3 regions of the Lysinibacillus sp. CTST325 genome follow, and region 1 is predicted to be linked to each of the others. Evidence: riboswitches for the same ligand, from Rfam matches in the RefSeq annotation. Region 1 holds a riboswitch; each other region holds the start of a gene.
What was found. Region 1 has a riboswitch for cobalamin ahead of ACYQ73_RS09040 (ribonucleotide reductase N-terminal alpha domain-containing protein). Riboswitches for the same ligand answer to the same signal wherever they lie in the genome.
Positions count from the first base shown of each region.

Region 2: it holds a riboswitch for cobalamin, as region 1 does, so the genes downstream of both, ACYQ73_RS12650 (ABC transporter substrate-binding protein) here and ACYQ73_RS09040 (ribonucleotide reductase N-terminal alpha domain-containing protein) in region 1, are expected to answer to the same signal.
Region 3: it holds a riboswitch for cobalamin, as region 1 does, so the genes downstream of both, mmgD (citrate synthase) here and ACYQ73_RS09040 (ribonucleotide reductase N-terminal alpha domain-containing protein) in region 1, are expected to answer to the same signal.

Region 1 is NZ_BAAFHO010000002.1:695,361-703,131, forward strand. Features, by position in the region: gene ACYQ73_RS09025 (tetratricopeptide repeat protein) at 1-1,019, shown strand, start outside; gene ACYQ73_RS09030 (ribonucleotide-diphosphate reductase subunit beta) at 1,081-2,121, opposite strand; partial or broken gene ACYQ73_RS09035 (ribonucleoside-diphosphate reductase subunit alpha) at 2,134-3,045, opposite strand; partial or broken gene ACYQ73_RS09040 (ribonucleotide reductase N-terminal alpha domain-containing protein) at 3,387-4,688, opposite strand; cobalamin riboswitch at 4,851-5,038, opposite strand; gene ACYQ73_RS09045 (hypothetical protein) at 5,149-5,832, opposite strand; gene ACYQ73_RS09050 (ECF transporter S component) at 5,829-6,323, opposite strand; gene ACYQ73_RS09055 (bifunctional adenosylcobinamide kinase/adenosylcobinamide-phosphate guanylyltransferase) at 6,607-6,999, opposite strand; gene ACYQ73_RS09060 (histidine phosphatase family protein) at 6,948-7,547, opposite strand; gene cobS (adenosylcobinamide-GDP ribazoletransferase) at 7,520-7,771, opposite strand, start outside.
Region 2 is NZ_BAAFHO010000004.1:214,333-222,103, forward strand. Features, by position in the region: gene ACYQ73_RS12635 (cob(I)yrinic acid a,c-diamide adenosyltransferase) at 335-898, opposite strand; gene ACYQ73_RS12640 (adenosylcobinamide amidohydrolase) at 1,174-2,649, opposite strand; gene ACYQ73_RS12645 (FecCD family ABC transporter permease) at 2,646-3,647, opposite strand; gene ACYQ73_RS12650 (ABC transporter substrate-binding protein) at 3,644-4,609, opposite strand; cobalamin riboswitch at 4,895-5,077, opposite strand; gene ACYQ73_RS12655 (acyl-CoA dehydrogenase family protein) at 5,293-6,960, opposite strand; gene ACYQ73_RS12660 (class I adenylate-forming enzyme family protein) at 6,962-7,771, opposite strand, start outside.
Region 3 is NZ_BAAFHO010000002.1:286,928-294,698, forward strand. Features, by position in the region: gene ACYQ73_RS06815 (acyl-CoA dehydrogenase family protein) at 1-1,133, opposite strand, end outside; gene prpB (methylisocitrate lyase) at 1,170-2,084, opposite strand; gene ACYQ73_RS06825 (bifunctional 2-methylcitrate dehydratase/aconitate hydratase) at 2,161-3,594, opposite strand; gene mmgD (citrate synthase) at 3,693-4,814, opposite strand; cobalamin riboswitch at 5,007-5,201, opposite strand; gene ACYQ73_RS06835 (hypothetical protein) at 6,081-6,362, opposite strand; gene ACYQ73_RS06840 (SHOCT-like domain-containing protein) at 6,373-6,762, opposite strand; gene ACYQ73_RS06845 (DUF2089 domain-containing protein) at 6,776-7,141, opposite strand; gene ACYQ73_RS06850 (hypothetical protein) at 7,340-7,585, shown strand; gene ACYQ73_RS06855 (C40 family peptidase) at 7,654-7,771, shown strand, end outside.

The DNA of each region.
Region 1 (7,771 bases):
TACAAGAATCGAAAGAAATGTTTTTGACATTATTATCAAATGATCCTCTCAATCCTTCCCTCCACTTTCAATGCGCACGCAGCTTTGATATTTTAGCTGAGGAAACAAAGGCAATGCCATTTTATGAGAAGGCCATTGAATTAGGCTTAACAGATGACGAACTAGAGGACGCATTTATCAAATTAGGCTGCATTTATCGAACGCACGAACGCTTTTTAGAGGCGAAAAGGCTATACCAAGAAGCGATGAGTAAATTTCCGAAAAAAGAACAAATGAAAATATTTTACGCGATGGCATTATATAACTTAGGAGAACATGCTGAAGCAATGGGTTTCTTAATAAATAACATCGCTTATACGACAACTGATCAAGATATATTAAAGTACTATCGAACAATTACTTATTTAGGTCATCGATTAGATTCTAGTAGCGATGAAATTATCCCACTTGATAAAAATCAACCATTGCATACAGAACCTTCTACAAAATCTATCGTAGAAAAAGTAACAGAGGGTCTTAAAGGTTTTGGTATTGGAGGTTTTTATACTAGTAGCGGTTTTGAATATGATGAATATTATCGCTTTTTTAATGATCGAGATTTAGCAACACGGAGATGTGCCATTACCGCTTTTACAGTAATGCTCGGTGCATGGCATGCTCTCAGTGGTTTTACCTTTATCCCACAGCAAGACCGAAAATATTCAGGTGGCTATGATCCAAATGAACCGTATCATGAATTGAATAATTACATTGAAGCCTTCGTTGCTCATCATCAACATATAAAACAAGATTTCCCTGTGATGTTTAAATATATTATTGAATTTTTAATTTCTATTGAAGAAGGAAGAAAAGTACCGTATGAAAAATGGTTTCCAGAATTAGATGCTCATCTCGTTCAACGATTGAGAGATGAAGTATTACTTCCCAATAAATCACTTTTAGAAGTCCCTACTGAATACAAATACTTTTTAAGAGAAGCTGGTATTCCACCATTTTTCAAAGACGATTTTTTTGAATAACTAGAGAAAAGCCATGTTAGCATTCTACACGCAACATGGCTGTTTTTTTCTCTATAGTTTTTTACAAATCATCAAAGCCGTTATCTTCTACATTAACCTTTACATACTGACGAGAACGCTGCTCGAAGAAATCTGTTTTCCCTAAATCAACATCCTCATATGCTTTAACCCACTTCAATGGATTTTTACGATAGCCTTCAAATGGACGCTCTACACCAAGCTGATTACAACGTACATTAGCATAGAAATGTACATAATCATGCACATCTTCCACATCGAGGCCAGCAATTTTATCGCCAATCACTTCATTGGCCCAATCGATTTCTAGTTGAACGGCTTCACGGAAGATTTCCTGTACACGAGCTGCTCGTTCAGGTGTATCGTATTCAGGATATTCCTCTAATAGCTCTTGATAAATTTTCACAAATAAATCGACATGTAGCTGTTCATCGCGATTAATATAATTAATCATCGTTGACGAGGCCACCATTTTTTGATTACGTGCTAAATGATAGAAGAACGCAAAGCCAGAATAGAAGAATAAACCCTCTAAAATTACATCATAAACAATCGCTTCTAGCATATTTTCAACAGATGGCTCCTCTGAAAATGCTTGGTAGCCCTTAATAACGAAGTCATTACGTCGCTCTAGCACTGGCTCTGTACGCCAATAGTCAAACGTACGATCCTGCTCGTCTTTGTTGACAATACTTGATAGCACGTAGGAATAAGAGTGATTATGAATTACCTCTTGTTGCGCTAAAATAATCATTAGTGCATTTAAGCTTGAATCTGTTAAATAATCCGCTACTTTCCCCGCAAAATCGGTTTGTACACTATCTAATAGCGCTAGCAAGCCAATGATTTTTAAAAAGGATTCCTGTTCATCTGCTGATAGCTGTGGAAACTGTTTGACATCATTGCTCATATTAATTTCAAACGGTGTCCAGAAGTTCCCTAGCATTTTTTTATACTTTGGATATGCCCAGCTAAAACGCACATCATCCCAGTTTAAAATGTTAGAAGAACGTCCGTTGACAATTCCTGTTGAACGGTTTGGTGCTTCCTTATCCATAATTTGTCGTTTTGTAATAGTTGTCATTGTTACTTCCTCCTAGCTCGCGCAAGACTCACATTCTAGCAATTCTACAGACGTTGAGCGCACATAATAAGTCGTTTTCACACCGCTCGCCCAAGCATTCATATGCAATGCTAGTAAATCTTTCGCCTTAATCGTATTTTGAACGTATAAATTAAGTGAAATGCCTTGGTCGATATGACGTGCTCGTGCAGCATTTTGTTTAATTGTCCAATTTTGATCGATGAAATAAGCAGATTTATAATACCAAGTCGTCACAGGTGATAGATCAGGTACTGTTACTGGAATTTTGTAATCCTTCTTCTCTTCTGAATAACTCTTTTGGAAGATTGGATCAATCGTAGCCGTACTGCCTGCTAAAATAGATGTTGATGAGTTCGGTGCAACTGCCATTACATAGCCGTTACGCATCCCTTTTTCAGCAACCGCGGCGCGTAACGCGTTCCATTTATGACTGTCATAGCCACGTTTGTCAAAATACGCACCCGTATGCCAATCTGAGCCTTCAAATAATGGGTAAGCTCCTTTTTCACATGCCAAATCGTTAGAAGCACGAATCGTTAAATACGCAATTTCCTCATATAGCTTGTCCGCAAACTCTACAGCTTCCTCAGACTCCCATTGAATTTCTTTCAAAGCTAATAAATGGTGCCAGCCAAATGTGCCAAGTCCAATACCACGGTAGCGTAGGTTCGTACGCTCTGCTTGTTTTACTGGAATTGTATTTAGAGCAATAACGTTATCTAACATACGTACTTGAACTGGGATTAATCGTTCTAGAACGCCAGCCGGTACAGCTCTACCTAAATTAATAGATGATAAGTTACATACAACGAAATCTCCAGGCTTGCGACGTGTTACGATGACATCATCTTCTAGGGTAATAGATTCGAATTCAGTCGCTGACATATTTTGGAATATCTCTGTCCTTTTTCTTCAACTAGGTTCGCTAAACCTAATCCGTTCTCTTTTGAACTGCTGTATATCACTATACAGAGGAGACTATATCATCATCCTCAGCTCTACCTGTAGGATGCTCCGCTTTTCCCTTTATGAATTATCCCATTTTATAGGGCCTCGCTTGAGGGGTACTCTACTCGCTTCTTCACTCATATTTTTCAATGAGCTATGCTTTCGATAGTCGTTAGGCTTTTACTTTTGATTAATTAATTTAATCAAAAGATTTAGCACGGTGGGTTATCACATTGTGACTTTCCCCGTTTAACGGAGTTTTCGACAACCATTTCTGATTGAAGGTGCTACTATTAACACAAATTGCTTGAGTAAATCATCCCTTCATGCTTATTCGGATTCATACGATTTACTTCATCACGATAGAACATAAACGGCACGCCTGTTTCTAGCTGTGAGCGCATAATACGCTTCATAATATCAATGGCTGGTACGACTTCACGACTTAACAATGGATTCGCGATACATTCCTCATATTTAGTACGGAAAGAACCGTCACCCTTTTTCTCATCGTAGAAATCTTCTAGTGAGTAGCCCATAACCTCTCGTACTTCATGCGGGTCAAATAAATGCCAATCCCCACGTGCCTCAACAGTTTCCATAAATATATCCGGTAAGCATAGCCCTGTGAAAATATCATGGGCACGTAGACGTTCATCCCCATTGTTTAAGCGTAAATCTAAAAACGTAAAGACGTCTTTATGCCAAACATCTAGATAGACAGCAATAGCTCCTTGTCGTTGCCCAAGCTGATCGACTGAAACCGCTGTATTATTAAGCTGTTTAATCCATGGTAAAACGCCACTTGATGCACCTTTAAAACCTTTAATAGATGAGCCTCGGCTACGAATTTTACCCATATAAACACCAATACCACCGCCGTACTTCGATAATGTTGCGACATCTGTATTCGTGTCATAAATGCTTTGTAAACTATCATCTACTGTATCGATAAAGCAACTAGATAGCTGTCCATGTGTTTTACCTGCATTCGATAATGTCGGTGTGGCAACAGTCATATATAAATTACTCATTGCCCAGTAAGATTCACGGACTTTCTCTAAACGATTTTCTGTTTCATCCTGCATCAGAGTCATTGCAATGACCATCCATCGTTCCTGCGGTAATTCCACTGGTGTTTTCGTGTAATCACGGACTACATAGCGGTCCATTAATGTTTTTAAACCAATATACGTAAACAACTCATCACGACTTGATTCTAGATAAGAAGCGAGTTCCTGAAGCTCCTGCTCACTATACTTTGTTGTTAAACTTTCATGATACAAACCAGCTTCTGTATAGTGTGCTAAATGTTCTGGAAAAACCTTATAAACATCTTTCACTGAGACACCACGACGCGTTGCAAATTGATCATACAGTTTTTCTAAATAAACTTGAGCTGCGACAAATGTCCAGTATGGCTCCTCCTCATCAATTAAGCTAAGCGTTTGTAAAATCATCGCATCCGCCCATGCTTCAAATGTCGCATTGTCGTTTTTTCGTAGCCATCGATCCGATAATCTTACAAAACTTTCGAGTTCATCCTCCGTGTAATTTTTCTTTAGCTTAGCAATTTGCTGTTCGATTTGAATTGTCATGTACACATTCTCTCCCTTTCCTTCTCCAGCAACACAAAAAGCGATCACGCAACATCTATCGGTTACGTGATCGCAGTAAAATCGGAAATGGAAATGAAGGACATGCACACAAAGAAGTGAACAAATCTCTCGCCTCCACTTCTCAATCCCCGAAGAATGTGTTGCTGTCTTGAACATATCGGCAGGTCTCCTGGCTCATGCTTCCTCCAAATGATAACCTTCCCGTTCTTCACAGTGGCCTACTCATCATTTGTCAGCACTTACAGTTGCGGGGACAGCTTCGGCTTAAGATGACTCTTTTTCCGAATTCCCTTTTAAACCATATTGGTACCGCTCGTCCAAAATACTATATATTGTGTTTTAACTCCTAAACAAATCTAACATATTGTGTTTATTGTTGCAATAGGCGTTTTGCCCCTTGCACGTTATAAAGTGCGACATTTTCTCGAAGCAAGCCCAATTACAATGCAGTTTTACGTAGTTTTTCAAAATTTCTAGGAAATTTTTTTTGTGCTAGCTGCTCTTTTTCAGGCTGTATTCCTAGCAAAACTACTGCACATGGACCAGCCGATTTCTCAACATCTAACGAACTTTTGACCTGTTGTTCACCAAAAAGCCGAGTAAATTCGGCTTGTAGACCTTTTGATCCAACTGGCCATACTTGCTGCACGATTCCCTCTTTCCACGCCTGAAAAATAGGTTGCAGCTGTGCGACATCTTCAGGCTGTGCAAGGATTTCATTGCCTACAAGCGGTAGTCCATAGGTGTACCAACTAAGCTGTTCATGCTTAGTTGCTGCGTGTTTTTGCTGCTCACCTAGCATCGTTATAGACAATCCTGATTGTACAGTCGCCATATTGGACTCTGTACTACCATCTATCGGCGGACAACTAAGACCAGCCTCATCAAAAACCTGCTGAATGCCTGCAACATAACGAGACCATGCAGCATCCCCTGAAAAATTAGCGAGTAAAATATGGCTTGGTAAAGCATTTGCAGCAAGCTGCTCTAAAAAAGTAACACGCGCCGTGAAGTATGCCGTTAGTTGGTCTGGGGCAGACACAACATCTTGTGGTTTTTCACCAATCGCCGCGGCATTATCTGTTGTAGCAAACAGCTCACCTATTTTTATTGCATTTCTCAATGTACTCGACCTTCTTTACGCCCAAACACATTCGACAAAATTGGCATCACAATTGCAACGATCACTAGGTTTATGAGTGTTGCCAATGGAAGACTAGTCAGTGCCGCCCAGTAAAATGCCGGACTAATGATAAAGTAAAATGGTAAAGGTGCCACAACGCCATTTAAAACAAGTGCCACAGGCCATTTCCAGAAATGCATTCCTTTTTTATGCATGACCCCAAAGACCCATACAACAATAAACATTTCTACTGCGATAATAATATGTAGAGGCCCATATGGAAATCCAGTAGTTAAGGCTGAGATAAAATGCCCAATGACTCCCGCAACTCCAGCTAATACTGGAGATAAAAATACAACGCTCAACAATGCAGGTGCAGAGTCAAGCGCAGCAGTTGAAATAAATATTGGAATTTTAATAACTGCACCTACTGCACAAATTGCCGCTACCATAGCAGTGAGCGTCAATTTTATCAATCTTTGTCGATCCATCCCATTTCCTCTTTTCTTTAAATTTTTTATAATAGCGTGGGATTGATTTCCGTTCCGGTTGGGCGCTTTCCTGGGGGCGTCCGATGAGCCGCTTCGCTGCACAACACGATGTTGGTCACGAAGGCGTTATCACAGGACGTGATGGTTTTAGCCTTCGTTCCTCTATTGTTAATCCCCAAGGGGTCGCCCAACCTCCACTCCAATCAACTTATTTACAAAGCATACGTCCTTGGAAATCTTATCCCCAACATGAAAAGCCTAATAAAATTTTTTTAAAACTATATCATTTGATTTGTTCCCCAATACCGTACCAAATGCGTACGATTTGTTCGGCTTCAGCAAATAATGCCTGGTACAAACGCCCACATGTATCACGCAACAATCGTGCCTGTTTTTCCATTGGCACAACTCCACGTCCCATATCGGTCACTATTATATAGACTGCACAATTTTCTTCCAGAGTCTTTAGTCTTGTCAAAAAGGTTTTGACAAGGGGTTCATCCTCCTCAAGATCTTGTGTCAGGAGCCACTTCTCTATATTTTTAATAACTAGTACATCACAGGCTGGGCTGCCATCAGGTAGATTGCCATCTACTAGCTCAACTTTTTGACCTTCGAGCAATTTCATGACATAGTCGGTTTTTCCACTATAGGCACCTCCGATAAAGACATGCATCTCGCTCCCTCCTCCCAAGCCTTTCTTGTAAACGTTAAAGAAAACATTTTATCATGCGGTGATTGATACGACCAAAAAGTTTGCTCAGTCGGTGCAAATTCAACGAGAAGTGCTCGAATAACTCCACCATGGACAACGAGATGATAAACATCTTCGTTTTTTGGTAATGCCGTGAACCCTTCAATGACACGCGCACAAAAAGCATCCAAGCCTTCCCCCTTTGGAGGCGGTGACTGAACGGGGTCGTCTAACCATGCACAATAACGACTATCTGTTTTCAAGTCCTCATATGTTCGCCCTTCAAATTCACCGAAGTTCGACTCTCGAAATCTCCTATCAGACACATATGTTGCATTCGGAAAATAATGGGCAGCTGTTTCTCTACAGCGCAGCAAATCACTACCATACACCTTTGTGACATCTTGATCTACACTAGTCAGTAAAGAAGGATCAGCTAATGCAGAATCTGTCCAGCCTATATAACGCTTCTCCAAATTTCCCTTTGTCGGTGCATGTCTCATTAAGTGAACAATAACAACGTCACCCACAATACAACCTCCATTCCTTCAATTGATGCACCGAGTAAATCTCCAGAAACGCCACCAAAGTTGCGCACAGTAAATTGCCGAAAGACTAAAAAGGCAATCGCTAATACAGCCATCAACACTAGTGGAACAATGGAAAAACCTATGACAAACAACAAGCTACTATACGCCAAAACTAATGTGATAAGCATAAAGCAAATAAGTATTCTCGGCTTAATATGTGTTTT
Region 2 (7,771 bases), on a different contig from region 1:
TTCTGATAATTTTATATTCTTACATTTTACTAGAAAAAAAGCCACCCTGAATTTTTCAAAGTGACCATTTTCTTCATTCTTTATAATACTGATTCTCACCATAACGTGGGATTGATTTCCGTTCCGACTGGGCGCTTTCCTGGGGGCGTCCGATGAGCCGCTTGGGCCAACACGATGTTGGTCACGAAGGAGTCGCCCAGTCTCCACTCCAATCAACCTATATCAAATATCATCCGTAATTTTTGAAAAAATGCGCCATCTGTCCAAAAATTTTGTTGTTGCTGCATTTCTTTAGCTAAAAATAAACATTTACTAAATGACAAAAAATTACAGACTATTTTTTAAAGACATTGCCACTTCGAATATATTCAACATCTGCGACATTCAATCTAAAATTAACAACACGTGCAGCTGCAAATAAATAGTCAGAAAGGCGGTTTAAATATTTTTGTACAATCGTCGGTACGTCTTCGATTTCCTTCATAAGCGTTACCATTTGACGCTCTGCTCGACGTGCTACTGTGCGAGCAATGTGTAAGGTTGCAGCTGCTGGTGCACCACCTGGTAGAATAAAGCGCTGTAACGGCGGTGCTTCATCTGACAATGCATCAATACGCGTTTCCAACACTTCAATTGGCTGCTCTGTCAGCTTATAATGACGTTCCTTCATGACGTTAGCAAGGTCGCCACCCGCATCGAAAAGCTCATGCTGAATTGTTTCTAAATCAATTAGAATATCCTTAAATAGTTCACGATCTAGTTCACTGACAGCCTTACCAATAAAAGAATTTAATTCATCAATGGCCCCATATGTTTCAACGCGTAAGCTATCTTTATCAACGCGTCCACCGATAAGACTTGTTTTCCCTGTATCCCCTGTTTTCGTGTAAAGCTTCATTTCTCTCATCTCCTAAAATTATTTTATCAATTTCGCCTTGGCGTAATTGCCGCTGACGCTTCGCTTTCGCGCAGATAAACAATGCGTCCGGATTTTGAATTGTGCCCAGGCCTGCACGAGGGCCGACACGATGTCGGTCATTTCGGTAATGCCACAGGACGTGGCGTTTTTACCGATGCAGGTCAGTTAGCCGTTTTCGCAAGATGCGAAGGTTTTAGGCTAACATCCTTTTTCATTCCTTTGAAAATCCGTGACATCCGCCGGAGGCATTATCTTCATTCAGCAGATGTTTCTGCCGAATGAAGATAATTTTTTATGGCCTGCACAGTTGTCTCAAAAACACCTTTACCGATAATCTTACCTACATCAGTAATGGGACCTCCGTACAGCATCTCTTCCCCTTTTTGTGTAGCTGCAATCAATAAACTATCTGTAGCAGTACTTGTCGCAATTGTACCACTAAGCTCATCACGAATATTTTCCGATTGCAATGCCTTTGTTTTTGCCTCGGTAGCCGTCATCATTGCTTGGAAAAACGCTTCTTCTGATAAACAACCATTAACAATAACCCACGTATTTATAGTACCAATATGTGGTTCATCTTGTCTTTCATGTGTACGAGACACATCAACTGCATTGCCAACTCCGGCCGTAACAGCAACAAGAACGCTACCAAAGGAAGCTTTAAATTCATTTATAGCTACAAGGTTTGTTGGGACAGCTGTTAACATGACGACTGTACCTGTAGCTGAAAAATGCTCTTTTAGTAAAAATTCAGTGACCTCTTTCTTTACATCACTAATGACATAATCTATTGGTACAGAGCGATTTAACAGACAATCATACCAACCGATACCTGGATTATGGACAGCTGAGGACACTGTTTTTAAAGGAAACTCTGATTGAAGTTTAATATAACGATCTGTAACAGTGAAATTTCCTTTTGTAATGACAGCACGCTGCTGCTGTTCAACAGATGCTGGCATCATTGTAATTTGTGGCTTTGGAATTTCTGGATGTGCATAAGTTGCAACACGGGCATGATAGACCTCTTCGATTTGCGCAGCGATTAATACTTCGTGTGGCGCCCCCAATGCCCGCATCCGTCCTTCCTCCATAAGTAATAATTCATCACAATAGAGGGAGGCTAAATTCATATCATGCAGTACCATAATAACGGTCAAACCACTTTCAATTGCTTCCTTTCGCACCATATCTAAAATTTGACGTTGATGGGCAATATCTAGATGGTTCGTTGGTTCATCTAACAGCAATATTTCCGCTGTTTGTGCAAGAGCTTGGGCAACAAAAACTCTTTGCTGTTCACCGCCCGACAAAAATTCCATCGGTGTCTGTTCATAGCGTTTCACACCCGTTTGCATCATCGCATGTTGGACTGCCTGTTCATCACGATCAGTCCAGCTCGAAAAGAAGCCTGTTTGATGTGGATAACGTCCAAGTGATACTGCCTCTCGAACACTGTTTGAAAAGGCATTAGCATGTAATTGTGGTAGCACCGCCATTTTTTTTGCTAATGCACGCGCATTGTACGAGCTACTATTTTTACCATCTACTAATATAGTGCCTGCGGTTGCTGGTAGTATGCCACTTATTACTTTTAACAGTGTGGATTTCCCACTACCATTCGGCCCTAAAATCCCTAGTATTTTGCCTTTTTCAACGGAAAAACTTATATCATGGACGATCGGTACGTCTTCATAGCCGCCAGAAAGATGTTCAACAGCAATCATGCCCGTACCCCCTTGCCTCTACGTTGCTTATAAAAAATATAAGAAAAAACGGGTGCCCCAATAAATGCAGTAATGACACCAATCGGTAGCTCTCTTGGCATAATAATTGTTCGTGCTATTAAATCACAAATAATTAGCAAAGTTGCCCCATTTAAAAATGATAATGGCAATAAATGACGGTGATCAGAACCCCAAACCATTCTCGTCATATGAGGAACAACTAAACCAACAAAGCCAATCGTTCCAGAAACAGCTACCGCAGCTCCTGTCAACATGGATCCACCCACTAAAATAATATATTTACTGCGCTTAACATTGACACCTAAATGCTTCGCGCGTTCTTCACCATATAACAGAACATTTAACTCGCGTCTTTGTGTCCAAAGCATAATAGAGCCAATTATGACAAATGGGATAATCATCTGGACGTATGGCCAACCACGCATCGATACTGAGCCGAGTAGCCAACCAATCACTTGGCGTAGCTCCTCACCAGATAATGCGATCATTAATGAAATCAAGGAACCTAAAAATGAACTAAATATAACTCCTGTTAAAATAAGAGTTTCCATTTTTAGTGAACGATCTACTATTCTAGCAAAGCCCATAACAGCAAACATCGTTAATATGGCACCTATCATACTAAAGGTTGGCAATGTAAAATGACCGATTACAGGTATTGAAACACTAAAGAAAATCGTCATCACTGCGCCCACTGATGCACCAGAGGAAACACCTAACGTATAAGGATCAGCCAAAGGATTTTTTAATAGGCCTTGAAAAGCTGCCCCTGCTATAGCAAGTGATGCCCCTACAAGCCCTGCTAGCATCACTCGAGGTAAACGAATCTTCCATAAAATATTGGCAGCTGTTTCATCAGCCGCCTTATTCCACAATACTTCTAATGGAATATGAACTGAGCCTATCGCCACACCACACCAGATGCTAATGATTAAAAGCGTAATTGCTGTTACATAGGCTGCAATTGTTTTACTCATTTAAACGCCTCTGGGTAAACGGCCTTTGCTAATTCCTCAAAACCATCTGCTAACCGAGGACCTTGACGACTTGTCGTACTTTCATCCACTTGTACAATAGCTTTATTTTTTACGGCAGTTATTGTCTCAAAGCCTGGACGTTGTGGAATTTTCGTTAAAATATTCGGTACATAATTATATGCCACAACAATGACATCTGGATTTTTCGCAATAATTTGTTCAGCTTCAATTGGATACCAGTCATTTACATCTGCTGCTACATTTTCAGCATGAATCATTTCTAGCATTTCATTCATAAATGTACCTTTACCAGCTGTATAAATCTGTGGCTCATCAGACGATTCTACAAAGACTTTCTTTGGCTCAACACCCTTAAGTTTTGTTTCAACTTCTTCAACTTTTGCCTTCATATTTGCGACCATTTTTTTAGCCTCTTCTAGTTTCCCCGTTGCACGACCAAGCTGTTCAATCGTTGTGTAAGTTTCATTAAAGTTTTTTGCATCCGCTACAACAAATACTTTTACACCGGCAGCCTCAAGCTGTTCAATTGCTCCTTTTGAATAACTCATACCCGATGCATGTGCAAAAACGATATCTGGCGTTAACGCAATAATTTGTTCAATATTATAATCTATACCGCCAACCTTATCTTTTTTAGTAGCCTCTGGTGGATAATCATCATTATCTGTCACGCCAACTATTTCATTATTTAAGCCAAGGCCAAATAAAATTTCTGTGTTACTCGGAATGAGTGAGACAATTTTTTCCGGAGGTGCTTCTAGCGTAATTTCCTTGCCAGTAGCATCCGTTATCGTCATTGGGAATGTTGCTTGATCTACTTTTGTTGTCTCTTGCTGCTCAGAAGATAACGGCTTTTCATTTGTTGCCTCTTTTGTATTACATGCTGCAAGCACGCCAATAGCTAAAAATGCTGATAAACCTATTTTCCAAATTTTCTTCATGTGAATCCTCCTTAGTCTATTTGTGCGTATAGTTTTTATTGTTTTTCTGATTGATCGATACATTTTAGTTTTTTTCGCCTAACATTGCGGGGTTATCATCAGCATTGCGAACTTCCAGCCAACATGTTGAGTTTATCGCCTAACATTGTGAATTTATCGCCCATGTTTTCAAATTTATCGACATTCATCTTCCAAAACAAATACCCCTCATCATAAAACAATGAGGGGGTCAAATTTGCACAAAAATACATATACAAAATCCACCATCCTATCCTCGTAGGCTACAACGTGTTTTCTATAAAGGCAGGTCTCCTGGCTCGTGCTCCATACGCTTTTTCAAGCCTTCCCGAAATTTCCAGTGGCGCAGATTGAAAAAACTCACACATACAGTGGCGGGACCGCATCGGAATTACACCGATTTCCCTTTTCACTTTACTTAAGTAAAGAACCTTTATAATATTCAGTTGATTGTATTATACATGAAAATGAAAGAAGTCGCCTCCATTCGAGACGACTTCTAAACAAATCAATTATGCCCGACATCCGCCGGAGGCTTTTGGCCAACAAGATGTTTTTTGTGCGAAAACGTAGCGACAACAACACTCAGTCATTGCCACAGGACGTGGCGTTCTTAGATTGAAATCCTCTATTTCATCTAGTGTTTGGACACCCACTGAAAGAAGTTATACGATATCTGAAAAATACTGTACCGTTTTCATTGGTGCACCCATTTCTCGCAATGCCCATGTATTCTCTAAATAAATATCTGCTAGCTTCTCATATTTGCCGCCGAATCTTTGTGCCCATTCGACTGCTACTACACTTTCATATAAATGCGCCATTTTCTCTGCGACCATTTTTGCTTCAAACGTTTTTGTTGCATCATCTAAACGGCTAAATGTCTGCAAAGTTGATTCTAGTTTTGCTAATTGATCCACTACAATTTCAACTAATGGACAGGCACCTAGTTTTTCTAGACGTTCTTCCATGACACGAACAAACATTTCGTGCGCATGAAACTTATCGACTAAACGAATAAGCTCTAAAGCTAAAATATTTGAAGTCCCTTCCCACACAGTAAGTACCTGTGCATCTCTTAATAACCGAGGTGTAACAAAATCTTCAATATAGCCGTTTCCGCCATGTAATTCAATGGCTTCACTTGCATAATGTACAGCTTGCTCTGCCGTTTCTTTTTTCATGATAGCAATATACAAGCGGTTTAAAATAATGTCCTCTTTATTCCCCTGCCCACTAGTTACTTTATCGTACAGCTGAATAAGATCAAAAACCGTGGCAACTTCTACATGAAGCTTGGCAGCGAATTTCCCTAGTGTATCCTGAATCATAGGATATTGCGTTAAAGGTTTACCAAAGGCATGACGATTTGTCACATAATGCTTCGCCTCTAAATATCCGCGGCGCATAATGCCGATAGAAGCAACCGCATTGCAAATTCTTGATAAATTAAGCGCCTCCAGCATATAGTAAATCCCTTTATTTGGGTCACCGACAACATATGCTAGTGCACCATCAAATTCCACCTCACCAGAAGGCACTGCTCTAACGCCAAGTTTATCCTTTAAACGCCGAATGCGCAGGTTATTAACTGTGCCATCCTCATTTCGCCATGGAACGGCAAACAATGTTAAGCCCTTTGAGCCTGCCTGAGCCCCTTCCATGCGCGCCAATACCATGGTTACTCCACACATTCCTGCGTTAGATGCAAAATATTTTTCCCCATATAAACGATACTGATTGCCGTCCTGTCTTGCTTCCACAACATTCGCCCCAACATCAGAGCCACCTTGCCGCTCCGTTAAAAATGTGGCCCCCTCATAGAGCTCTGTCTCTCCTGTTGCACAAACATGTGGTAAAAAGCGCTCCTTCACCTCATCACTCGCATAATGATCAAGTAAATAAGCCGTTGCCATTGTTAAAGTAACAGGACAGTAAAACCCTGGCTCAGCATGTGATAGTATATAGCCTTGAGCAAAGCTATAGACATAGTTGCCCTTCCTACCTAATTGCGGAATATCCTTATGCACATAGCCGACAATGCCAGTATTGTACGTCTCTTCAATTGTTCTTTTGTAGCCATCATTGACCCAAATCTCTGACACTTCTTCACCATAGGCATCATATCTTTGTAATCGAGGTTCACCCTCTCTATCCGTATGTTTGGCTCTCACATCAATATCTCCAGCACACAGCTCAGCGAAATCTGTTAGCTCACGTTTTGCATATTCCACAAACTCTTTATCTAGCATCATTTCTAAAACTTTATGAAGTGTATCATTATCGTTAAAAAAGTTTGTTGTTTTCATTTCTTCCTGCTGTAAAACCTTCATGCTATCTCACCTCTTGTCCCTTCAAGGATTGTTTTAGTATTTTGCCCGATGCATTTCGTGGTAACGCTTCCACACGTTCAAAGATGCGTGGAATTTTATATTTAGCAAGATGCTCCTCCAAATAAGCTTTAAGTTCGTCCTCGTCAATTTCCATTTTAGCGGCATAAACAGCCTTCACCGTTTCTCCCCACTCCGGATGTGGCACACCGATTACAGCCACTTCAAATATCCCCTTATAGCTCAACATACTATCTTCAATTTCTTTCGGATAAATATTCACACCGCCTGATAAAATGACATCCTTTTTACGATCGACAATCCAAATAAAGCCGTCCTCATCTAAGCGAGCTAAGTCACCTGTTTTCAGCCAGCCATCTATAAATGCAGCCTTCGTTGCAACATCATCCTTGTAATAGCCCAGCATATTGCCCTCACCGGACAACACAATTTCTCCTACTTCACCAACACTGACATCTTCTCCATTGTCGTTGATAATCCGCAGCTCTGCCCCAAGTGGTGCACGCCGACCAACGCTCCCCGCCTTCGTTGCATGCTCTTCACCAAACATTATTGAACCATTTGGACCAGCCTCCGTTAATCCATAGACACACGTTACATTATCCGTTCGGAAAGCTTTTTGGATAGAGCGAATTTCATTTTGCGATAACGGTGCTCCACCATATGCCCACCATTTCATCGATGATAAATCCGCTGTTTGCAATCTTGGCAGCTGGGCAGTTAACAAATAAGCAACTGGTGCTCCAAAGAAATGCGTTGTCCGTTCCTGCTCCATTGAATCAATAAATAAATC
Region 3 (7,771 bases), 410 kb from region 1:
CTTGCGTCACGATATAAACGTTCTACCTCGTAAACCTGCATATAGCCATATCCGCCATGTATTTGTACAGCTTCATCTACAATTTTTCCAAGTGCTTCTGAGCAATTGACTTTATTGATTGCGCATTCTATAGCGAAATCGGCTATTTTTTGAACTATTGACTCTTTACTAGCTAACTTAATGACATCATCCAATTCACCAGCTGTTCGGTATGCAGCACTTTCTGCACCGTAAATTAAGATCGCCATGTCAGCAAGTTTTTCCTGTATCATTGTAAAATCAACAATTGGTTTTTGAAATTGTTTCCGTTCTTTACCGTAATTCACGGCTAATTGTAGTGCCTGTTTGGAAGTTCCAATGTTTGAAAAAGCTAGCTTTAGACGCGCCATATTCAATATATTCATGGCAACCTTATGTCCTTTTCCGACTTTGCCAAGAACATTGTCACGCGGTACTTCAACGTTCTCTAAAATAAGTGTAGCCGTCGAAGACCCTTTAATGCCCATCTTCTCTTCTTCTTGCCCCACAGATACCCCTGTAAAGGTACGTTCTACAATGAAAGCAGTCATTCCCTCGTTTGTTTTCGCAAAAACAACAAAGATATCTGCTAGCTGAGCATTGGTAATCCATTGCTTTTCACCGTTTAATACCCATGCTGTGCCACCCTCATTCAAAATCGCATTTGTTTTTGGACGTAAGGCATCTGAACCCGCTTCTGGCTCCGTCAGGGCATAGGCTCCAATCCATTCACCTGAGGCCAGCTTTGGTAAGTACCTCAGCTTTTGTGACTCATCCCCAAAATAGACATAGGGCAATGTGCCAACTCCTGCATGAATATTGTAGGATACGCTAAAGGAGCTCCCATAACCCATCCTTTCTGCAACTAGCCCTGATATTTTTTTATTGAGTTCAAGACCCCCATAGGCTTCAGGGATTTCAATGGCAAGTAAACCAAGGTCACCTGCTTTTTGAAATAATTGACGAGTGACATCATATTGATGCTGCTCAATAGCTGAAATATTAGGTGAAACATCCTGTTTAATGAACAGCTCTGCAGTTTTTGCTATGAGTTTTTCCTCATCCTGAAAGTCCTCAGGTGTAAAGATCGTCATTTTGTTTTCTAGTTTATCCATACTAGCCCTCCTTGAAAGAAAGAGGAGAAAAGCAAATTACTTTATTTCCTCTTTAGGTAAGACGGTTTTCGTCAACTCACTATCTAAATCTTCGAATTTATAATAAGAGATTGATTCATATAACTCACTTCTAGTTTGCATATCCTCGATAGCTTCTTTTTGAGTCCCTGTATTTTTTATTAAGTCAAACACTCGTTCATATGCTTTGGCTGCTACTCTCATGGATGTAACGGGATAAATAACCATCGAATAGCCCATTTTTTCGAACTCCTTAGCCGTATAATACGGTGTTTGTCCAAATTCAGTCATATTGGCTAATAAAGGAGCATCTAACTCACTTGCAAATTGTTTAAACTCTTTTTCTGATTGTAGAGCCTCTGGGAAAATAGCATCCGCTCCGGCTGCTACATAGGCTTTGGCTCTATTGATAGTCTGTTCTAAACCTTCTACAGACCTTGCATCAGTTCGGGCAACAATAACTAAAGTAGGTGCTATTTGTTTAATCATTTTTATTTTTTGTATCATTTCCTCTTGGGAGACGAGTGTTTTACCATTCAAATGACCACATTTTTTAGGAAGATTTTGATCCTCAAGCTGTACAGCGGCCACCCCTGCCTCTACCATTTCACGAGCTGTGCGAGCAACGTTTAATACACCACCAAAGCCAGTATCGATATCCACTAGAATTGGTAAATTAGTAGCTCGGATAATATCGCTAGCACGCTGAGCAACCTCATTTGAATAAATCATTCCTAAATCAGGTAAGCCTCTACTTGCAGTGTAGGCAGCTCCAGAAAGATATAATGCCTCAAAGCCAACTTTTTTAGCCATTAAACCAGCCATTGCATCATGAGCTCCTGGTATTTGTAAAATGGTTGAACGAGTTATGAGAGCTCGAAACTGTTGTGCCATTTGTTTTTGTGAAATTGCTTCGTTCACAATCCACGCCATCTATAAAAACCTCCCAATAATCAATTATGCTGCACAAAGAACTTTTTTCTGATTCCGTGCCATCTGCGGAATGAATTTAAACGAATAAATCTACAAATTCATGAACATAGCTATTTTCGACAAGCTCTTTATCAGCACAAATCTGATTAATTTTATTGAATTGTTTTTGAGAATAATGTGTACCAATGTTTTGCTGGAATTTATCAATGATTTGAGGGAATGCTTCCTCACGACGGAATCGATGTCCTAATGGATATTCACACTCAACTAGCTCTGATGATGTGCCATCTTTGTAATAAACTTGTACAGCATTGGCAATCGAGCGTTTTTCCGGGTCTAAGTAATCCATTGTATATTGTGTTTTTTCAACGACCACCATTTTATTTCTCAAGTCATCGATACGTGGATCTACGGCCACATCATCTTCATAGTGGTCTGCTGTAATGTCGCCATAGATGAGACCAATTGCTATAATGTATTGAATACAGTGATCACGATCAGCTGGGTTATTGAGAGGTCCCTCTTTATCGATGATGCGAATGGCAGATTCATGTGTAGTAATTTCAATTTTTTCAATTTCATTTAATCGATTTTTCACTTCATGATGTAAATGCACTGCGCATTCCGCGGCGGTTTGTGCATGAAACTCGGCTGGATAAGAAACTTTGAATAAAACATTTTCCATGACATAAGATGCAAGTGGTCTCGCAAGTTTTAATTCTTGTTTATTAAAGAGAACGTCTTGGAATCCCCAGCCAGGTGCTGAAAGGGCAGTTGCATAACCCATTTCGCCTTTCACAGCCATCATAGCTATTTGCACTGCCCTACTTGTTGCATCTCCAGCAGCCCATGATTTTCTTGAACCAGTATTAGGTGCATGTCGATATGTTCGTAAGCTCGAATTATCAATCCAAGCATTTGACAACGCATTGATAATTTCTTGATGAGAGCCACCTAATGCCTTTGTCACAACGGCTGTTGTCGCAATTTTGACAAACAGAACATGATCTAAACCTACACGATTTAAGCTATTTTCTAGTGCTAGAATGCCTTGTATTTCATGGGCTTGTATCATCATTTCTAAAACGTCTTTCATTTTAAGAGGCTCTTTACCCTCTGCAATACGTACGCGACTCAAATAATCTGCAACAGCTAATATCCCACCTAAATTATCTGATGGATGTCCCCATTCAGCCGCAAGCCAAGTATCGTTATAATCCAACCAACGAATCATACAACCGATATTGAAGGCGCCTCTAACTGGATCAAGAACATAGGAAGTTCCTGGAACACGTGTGCCATTAGGGACGACTGTATCTGGTACTACTGGACCAAGAAGTTTCGTACACTCAGGATACTGTAAGGCTAAAATGCCACAACCCAAAGTATCCAATAAAACATAACGTGCTGTTTCGTATGCTTCTTCACTTGTAATCGTTGTATTTAATACGTAATCGGCAATATCAGTTAGTAATTGATCTGTTTTAGAAATTTCATTTGTTTTAATCATCTATATCTTCCTTTCATTGTATAATTTTGCCATACTAGTATACTGATGGACATTGGTCAGAATGCCCATCAGCTCTATGGTGAGTTGTTAAAACTTGATTATACTGATAATTCTTCAAGGTTATGACGCTCGCCAATATAATTGACACGAGGTCTAAATAATCTATTATTATCATGCTGCTCTATCACATGAGCACATAAGCCAATCGTTCGTGAGCCAAAGAAGATTGGTGTAAATATTTCAATCGGCAAACCAAGCATGTAGTACACTGGTGCCGCATAATAATCTAAATTTGGGTATAATCCTTTTTCCTGTACCATCACTTTTTCGCCAGCTTCACACATGTGATATAAACGGTCATCCCCTTGCTCCAAACATAATTTGTGCAAAGCCTCTTTCATAATTTGCGCTCTTGGGTCCATCTTTTTCATATATACACGATGGCCAAAGCCCATAATCTTTTCTTTATTTAGTAGTTTATTTTTCAGCAATGTCTCAAAGCCTTCTACTGTTTTGGCTTCAAGAAGCATATACATCACTGCCTCGTTTGCCCCACCATGTAAATTACCTTTCAATGATGCGACAGCCCCAGTTAAAGCACCATACAAATCAGAATGTGTAGAGGCAATCACACGAGCTGTAAACGTTGAATTTGGCATCTCATGTTCACTATATAAAACGAGTGACTGATCAAAGATTTCTTCTTCTAACGCAGTTGGTTTTCTGCCAGAAATCATGTAATAAAAATTAGCACTATAGGAAAGCTGGCTATCAGGCTCCACGACGTCTTGACCATTTAATACTCGATAGCTATTCGCTACGATGTTTGGCATGCCACCTAAAAGTCTATATGCTCGCATCAAATTCATTTCAGTAGAACGATTATTGATTTGCTCATCATAGCCTGCTAAAACAGAAATTCCTGTTCTAAGTCCATCCATAGCATGTGTCCCATTAGGCAATAACTTGAAAATTTGAAATATCTCCTGTGGAACCTCGTAATTAAATTTCAACTTGTCCTGTAAGTCATTTCGTTGCTCGGTAATTGGTATTTCCCCATGTAACAATAAGTAGACAATGTCTAAATACGAATATCTCTGTGATAATTCAATCAAATCATACCCTCGAATAACAATTTGACTTCCTACAGTGTCTAAAAAAGATAGCTTTGTTTCAGCGGCAATGATTCCATCGAGACCTGGTGAATAATTTAACTCCATTCATTACAACCCCTTTGTTTAATTATTCTTGTAAGCGTTACCATTCAAACACGAAAGAACAACAAAAAAACAACTTCTACCCCTTTAGAAGTTGTTAATCTACAAAAGCATGACAGAGCAAAAAAACAGTGAATTTACATGAATTCACAAAGATCATGCAGTAGCTAACACCTCCCTATCCTCGTAGGTCAATTGATGCTTACCTTAGTGGCAGGTCTCCTGACTTATGATCAACGCTACAATAACACCTTCCCATTTTGACAAACAAAACAGTGGCCTTGTTATCGAACTCCTAAATACAGTTGCGGGACAGTGTTGGACTCTCACCAACTTCCCTTTTAATCAAATGGAATCCAATCCATTTGAACCACCAAAATTCAGCATATTCAATTTGTCTATTCACCTTAACATAGAGTTTTCAAAACAATCAATATAGTTGAAATTTAGAGAAGCCTGATCATAAAAAGCTATTTTTCGTTTTTCAAGAACTATCCTACATTTTTTAGCACTATTTCGTACAAAAAAGATTGTTAATGGATATCAACAAAGCCATTTTCAAAGCTTGTAAAAAGAAAAGAGGCTTCTTATTTAGTAAATGCTAATACTTATTGCAAACCAATTATAAGCACCGAATCGACAATTCCTGTGGGAAACGATGACAAGAAGATACTCTTTCAACATCGTTCGGATACGTTAGATTGGGGGATTATCTGGGGGCTTGATGGAACTAAACGAAACTTTAGAGGAAGTTGCAAGCCGTGAAAGAAGTAACTCGTGGACATTGAGGATAAATCGAGGGATTTACATAGCTATTTTACATATGACTAATTTAATAATAATTCAAAAAAGTGTTGCATAAACTTTTCTATCAAATTATATGTAATCATTCGTTTTCTTTAAATAACAAAGAGCATGTTTTTGATAAAAAACATGCTCTTTTTATTCACGCTTGAGTATAATTAAACCCTCATCCCAATTTGAGAAAGTTTCCACTAAATCATACATGATTGCAAATCGTGGGAATAAATAGATAGGTTATTTATTCTTTCGTTTGATTAAATTTACATTTCTATAGTGGCGATTTATGAAGTATCAAGGATTGTGATCGATTCGCCAAAATAATAATACTTGCTATAACACGTTCTAAATTAGAGCCGATTATGCTCGTCTGTGAATTTTAAAATGAAATAACTTTATTGATTTTCTCGATATTGTAAGCAAGAAAATTAGGCTTTTTACTTCAAAATGCTAATAAGGAGTTGTAAATTATAGTTTAACCTTAACCTCAGTACCGTCTTTAGCTTTGACATCGACTAGCACGATTCCCTTATAATTTTTCAGTTCCTTGACAATAGGCTTTAGCGCTTCTTTGTCAATTAGCGGAAAGGTAAAGTTCAGTTTTTTTCTTTCGAAGTGCTCTTTTGTCCATTTGTTTGCTTTTTGCTGAACAAATTTTGAAGACAAAATTGAAATAACAATGTTTAACATAGCGTATGGAACTGGAATGGTAAACCGAACGTCTTTAGCTTTCACTTTTACATACATCATAAGCAAATCACTATTCAATAATGACCGAAACGGTATCCCCGTTAGCCGATTTAATATCAACAATTTGGCCATCTAATTCATTTTCGATTGCTTCGATAATAAGGTTTATGTCTATATCTTTAACGTATTTTTCCGATTGAGGGATACTCGCTGCGATGCTGTGTCCAGCCATTAATACAACCTTGACAAGCTTTAAAGGCAAATTGACCGTGACGTTATCATTTTCGGCTGATACAACACGAATTTTTAAAGTTTTATCTAAATATTTAGTCGGTGTTTCTAAAAGGTTTTCCTCTGTTTCTGCTTTCTCTTTTAATACTTGAATTAGTTCCGATGCCTTATCTGCATCAATCTTACCTTCTTGAACCATTGTTAACACTCTTGAGATTTCCTCTTTCATAATAAATTCCTCCTTATTCTTCTTTTAAGAGTTTAATGGCTTCTTCTGGTGTGATTTCGCCATTTTCCAACATAGTGACAACTTTTTTCTCGTCTACTTCATTTTTCTTCTTCTGCACATAGCCAAGGGATGAAATGATGTCTGTTAGCTTTCCTCGAACTGTTGGATACGAAATCCCCAGTTCCTTTTCAACTTCTTTGATATTCCCTCTGCATGTTAAAAATACTTCCACAAAATGAAGCTGATCCTTTGATAAGGATGCCAGCTTAGATAATTCAAACTCATTTTCAATCGTCGTGTGACAATGAGAGCACTGTAACTTTGTAATTTTCAATGTTTTACTGCAGACAGGACAATTTGTGATTACTTTATAAGCCATAGTTAAGTCCTTTCCTTTTAATTGATTTGATTATATAACAAATAATTAAAAATGTGAACAATAAAATTAATTTTTATAACACCTAAAATCAATAATGTTAATTCGATATTCAATATTATTGATTATCCGCATTCTTCGACTAGAAAAACTCCAACTCTTGAGTATGCGATCTGACATAAAACGTGATGCTTATAAAGCATGACAGATGAAAATGCAAGCAAGCTAATAGTGGTAATAGCAACAATTATTGAGAAAACCTTCAACATATATAACGGTTTGTCTGTTGGATTAAACATCCAAATCAACACTTTAACCCCTTTTCATCCAATTATTCTAACTATTTTTAGTAAAATTGCCCATGATTGTTGCAGAAGTTTTACACAGTTAAAATTAAGGTTTCAATTTTGCTGTTTAAGGGGAATCGGTAATATTAATGAAAAATAACTCATGCCTGTTTCATGCTATTCTTACTTTATTCAATTGCGAAAGCTTTTTGAAAGGAGTAGGTTTAATTGAAGAAAAGATGGTTATTACCGATTTTCGCATCGTTTATGTTCTTCACAGGTGTGGGTGTGCATGATGCAAAAGCGGCAACGATAGCAGATTTAACAAGTACAGCAAAAGCATATA